Regions from separate parts of the Streptomyces sp. NPDC046870 genome, predicted to be linked through region 2. Evidence: riboswitches for the same ligand, from Rfam matches in the RefSeq annotation. Region 2 holds a riboswitch; the other holds the start of a gene.

Region 1 (2,187 bases), on a different contig from region 2:
GACAGCCACTCGTGCTCCTTGCTGTAGCGCAGCTGCTGGGGGTTGCTCATGGCCTGAATTCTCCTGTACACGCGAGGGTGCTGATGACGGGGGACTGCGGAAACCGCTGGTGAGCGGGCGAATGTGCGCAGCGTCACGCCCCGGCCACGGGACCGGGGTCCCCGGCGGGCGCGACCGCGCCCAGTGTCTACTTCTGGCGCTTGTAGAACGGCAGCGCCACGACCTGGTACGGCTCGTGGGTGCCCCGGATGTCCACGCCGACGCCCTCGGTGCCCGGCGCCGCGTACGCCGCGTCGACGTAGGCCATGGCGATCGGCTTGCCCAGGGTGGGGGAGGGGGCGCCGGAGGTGACCTCGCCGATCACCTCGCCGCCGGCGACGACGGCGTACCCGGCGCGCGGCACCCGGCGGCCCTCGGCGACCAGGCCGACCAGGACCCGCGGCGGGTTCTCCTGGGCCCGGGCGGCGGCCTCGGCGAGCGCCTCACGCCCGACGAAGTCGCCCTCCTTCTCGAACTTGACCACCCGGCCGAGCCCGGCGTCGAAGGGGGTGAGGGAGGTCGTCAGCTCGTGCCCGTACAGCGGCATGCCCGCCTCCAGGCGCAGCGTGTCCCGGCAGGACAGCCCGCACGGGACCAGGCCCGCGCCCTCGCCGGCCTTGGTCAGCGCCTGCCACAGCTCGACGGCGTGCTCCGGCGCGACGAACAGCTCGAAGCCGTCCTCGCCGGTGTAACCCGTGCGGGCGATCAGCGCCGGGACGCCGGCGACCGTGCCCGGCAGGCCGGCGTAGTACTTCAGGCCGTCGAGGTCGGCGTCGGTGAGGGACTTCAGGATGCCGGGGGACTCCGGGCCCTGCACGGCGATCAGCGCGTAGGCGTCCCGGTCGTCGCGGACCTCGGCGTCGAAGCCCTCGGCGCGCTCGGTCAGCGCGTCCAGCACGACCTGGGCGTTGGAGGCGTTGGCCACGACCATGTACTCGGTCTCGGCGAGCCGGTAGACGATCAGGTCGTCCAGGATGCCGCCGTCGGCCCGGCAGATCATCGTGTAGCGGGCGCGGCCGACGCCGACGGAGGCGATGTTGCCGACCAGCGCGTGGTTCAGGAACGCGGCGGCCTGGTCGCCGGTGACGGTGATCTCGCCCATGTGGGAGAGGTCGAAGAGACCGGCCCTGGTCCGCACGGCGAGGTGCTCGTCGCGCTCGGAGCCGTAGCGCAGGGGCATGTCCCAGCCGGCGAAGTCGGTCATCGTCGCACCGAGCGCGCGGTGCACGGCATCGAGCGCGGTGTGGCGGAGTTCAGTGCTGCTCATCGGACGGTCGTCTCCCAAGGCGAGCGGACAGGCGAGGAACGTTCCTCCCCATCTGTCATCGGAACCTGAGAGGTTCGCCGCGACCGCCACCGGGACGATCACGGCTTGCACCGTGGGTGGAGCCACTGACACAGCGGCCCGCTTTTCAGATGTGCCTCGCCCGCGCGGTAACGGGGCCTGAGAGATTCAAGGGAGGGACTTGCTCCTTCGGCGTCCCAGCCCGGGGCTGGGAACTCTCCCGCGCGGATTCAAGCGGCCGGTATGCAGTTGGCGGGCACATCATTGCACGCCGCTCCCCGCCCATCCAGAGCGCGCTCCTTGTGACCGGCCTGTGGCAGAACGCACACGAACCGCCTACCGTTGCCCATTACCTTCTCTTTACACAGAACGGGCATGGGGATGACCGAGCCCCCTGGGGAGGACGATCACGGTGAACAGGACATCGGCCTACGCCACCGACTCCGGCATCGCGGTGCCGGGACAGCCCTCCGCGGCCCGCGCGCGCCGCGCGGACCGCCCCGCCCCGGTCGTCCGCGACCTGCGCGACCGCGCGGGCCGCAGCCCGCACGCCCTGCTCTTCGGCCCCCGCGACCTGGTGGTGATCACCGGCCTGCCCGGCAGCGGCAAGTCCACCCTGATGCACCGCGCGGTCACCGGCCATCGCGTCGACTCCCAGGACACCCGCGACCGCTGGGACGCCCGCGTCCCCCGCTCCGTCCCCTACGCGCTCTACCGCCCCCTGGTCCGCCTCGCCCACTACGCCGCCCTGCGCAGGGCCCTGCGCACCGGCGAGGGCGTCGTCGTGCACGACTGCGGCACCCAGCGCTGGGTGCGCGCCTGGCTGGCCCGCGAGGCCCGGCGCCGCGGCGCCACCCTGCACC
Region 2 (2,187 bases):
CTCGGGGTGGGGGTGTCCGGGCTCGCCGACTACACGCAGGAGGACCTGTTCGCGCAGTCCAGACCCGTGCCCGCGGCGGAGGAGCCGGAGAAGGGTGCGGTGGAGGCCGTCGTGGAGCGGAGCGCGCCCGTGGAGCGGGAGTGGCGGGCCGGGCAGGACGTACGCCATACGGAGTACGGGCACGGGTGGGTGCAGGGGAGCGGTCTGGGGCGGGTGACCGTGCGGTTCGAGACGCCTCAGTCCGCTCCGGGACGGGTGCGGACGTTCCTCGTCGACGATCCCGCGCTGGCGGGCGCCGAACCGTTGCCGCTGGTCATGGATCCACCCGAGCCGCCCAGCCGACCCGGTCCGCCGAGCGGCGACCCGCACGGCGGGACTCCGCCCCGCACCCCGGAGGACACCACCGGTCAGGGCTCCTCCGACCCCGCCAGCTTGCCGAAGTCGCGGTCCGGGACCTTGGGGGGCGGGGCCGCCACGTCGAGGCCGTAGTGGTGGTAGAGCTGCAGTTCCTGTTCGGGGGAGAGGTGGCGGCCCACGCCGAAGTCGGGGGCGTCCTTGATCAGGGCGCGGTCGAAGGGGACGTGCAGGGTGTCGTCGACCAGTTCGCTGGGCTCCAGGGGCACGAAGGCGTCGCGGGAGAACAGGCCGGTGCGTATGGCGGCCCACTCGGGCACGCCGGTCGCGTCGTCCAGGTACACCTCGTCGATGGTGCCGATCTTGGTGCCATTGCGGTCGAACGCCTTGCGGCCGATCAGGTTGCGTGGATCGATGTCGGTCTGCACGGTCCCTCTCCCTCCACGTGGTCGCAACTCATCCGTAAGCACTACAAAAGAGCACATTCAAGGAGGCGGCCACTCGAAGGCCCCGTCGTTGACCTCGCTGGTAGGCTGACAGCGGCTGCTGACCCCGTGCGGGAGAGTCCTCCGACCACCTCGGAGGCGCCGAAGGAGCAAATCCTCCCCGGAATCTCTCAGGCTCACGTACCGCACGGACGAGGTCACTCTGGAAAGCAGGGCGGATGCCGACGGCTTCCGCCCTCACCGACGGGGAAAGCCGGTGCCCGCGGGCGTCCGGTGAAGCTCTCAGGTCGAGATGACAGAGGGGGAGGCCGTCGGGGTACCCGCGCCGTGGTGCCCCTCGCAGGTCGCGTCAGACCAGGAGGCCTCCGCAATGACCGCCCATCGCATTCCGCTCTCCGAACTCGAAGCGGGCACCCCGTTCGAGCAGCGCCACATCGGGCCCGACCAGGAGGCGCGGGCCAAGATGCTCGCGCAGGTCGGCTACGGCTCGCTCGACGAGCTGACCGCCGCGGCGGTGCCGGATGTGATCAAGAACGCCGATGCCCTGGACCTGCCAGGCGCCCGCACCGAGGCCGAGGTGCTCGCCGAGCTGCGCTCGCTCGCCGACCGCAACCAGGTCCTCGGCTCCATGATCGGCCTGGGCTACTACGGCACCTTCACGCCGCCCGTCGTGCTGCGCAACGTCATGGAGAACCCGGCCTGGTACACGGCCTACACGCCGTACCAGCCGGAGATCTCCCAGGGCCGCCTGGAGGCCCTGCTGAACTTCCAGACGATGGTCGCCGAGCTGACCGGGCTGCCCACCTCCGGCGCCTCCCTGCTGGACGAGGGCACCGCCGCCGCCGAGGCCATGGCGCTGTCCCGGCGCATGGGCAAGAACAAGAAGGGCCTGTTCCTGGTCGACGCGGACGCGCTGCCGCAGACCATCGCGGTGATCGAGACCCGCGCCGAGCCGACCGGCGTCGAGGTCGTCGTGGCCGACCTCGGCGACGGCATCCCGGCGGACATCGCCGAGCGCGAGATCAACGGCGTGCTGATCCAGTACCCGGGCGCCTCCGGTGCCGTACGGGACATCAAGCCCCTCATCGACCAGGCGCACGAGCTGGGCGCCCTGGTCACGGTCGCCGCCGACCTGCTCGCGCTGACCCTGCTGACCTCGCCGGGCGAACTCGGGGCAGACATCGCCGTCGGCACGACCCAGCGCTTCGGTGTGCCGATGGGCTTCGGCGGCCCGCACGCCGGCTACATGGCCGTACACGAGAAGTTCGCCCGCAGCCTCCCCGGCCGGCTCGTCGGCGTCTCCGTCGACGTCGACGGCAACAAGGCCTACCGCCTGGCGCTGCAGACCCGTGAGCAGCACATCCGTCGCGAGAAGGCCACCAGCAAC

Evidence for each region. Region 2 has a riboswitch for glycine ahead of gcvP (aminomethyl-transferring glycine dehydrogenase). Riboswitches for the same ligand answer to the same signal wherever they lie in the genome.
Region 1: it holds a riboswitch for glycine, as region 2 does, so the genes downstream of both, gcvT (glycine cleavage system aminomethyltransferase GcvT) here and gcvP (aminomethyl-transferring glycine dehydrogenase) in region 2, are expected to answer to the same signal.

The regions. Positions count from the first base shown of each region.
Region 1 covers NZ_JBEYXM010000025.1:41,641-43,827, forward strand. The annotation lists gene gcvH (glycine cleavage system protein GcvH) at 1-50, opposite strand, end outside; gene gcvT (glycine cleavage system aminomethyltransferase GcvT) at 188-1,306, opposite strand; glycine riboswitch at 1,462-1,557, opposite strand; gene AB0946_RS34260 (AAA family ATPase) at 1,737-2,187, shown strand, end outside.
Region 2 covers NZ_JBEYXM010000007.1:356,788-358,974, reverse strand. The annotation lists gene AB0946_RS19200 (DNA polymerase IV) at 1-489, shown strand, start outside; gene AB0946_RS19195 (PRC-barrel domain-containing protein) at 408-782, opposite strand; glycine riboswitch at 902-996, shown strand; gene gcvP (aminomethyl-transferring glycine dehydrogenase) at 1,171-2,187, shown strand, end outside.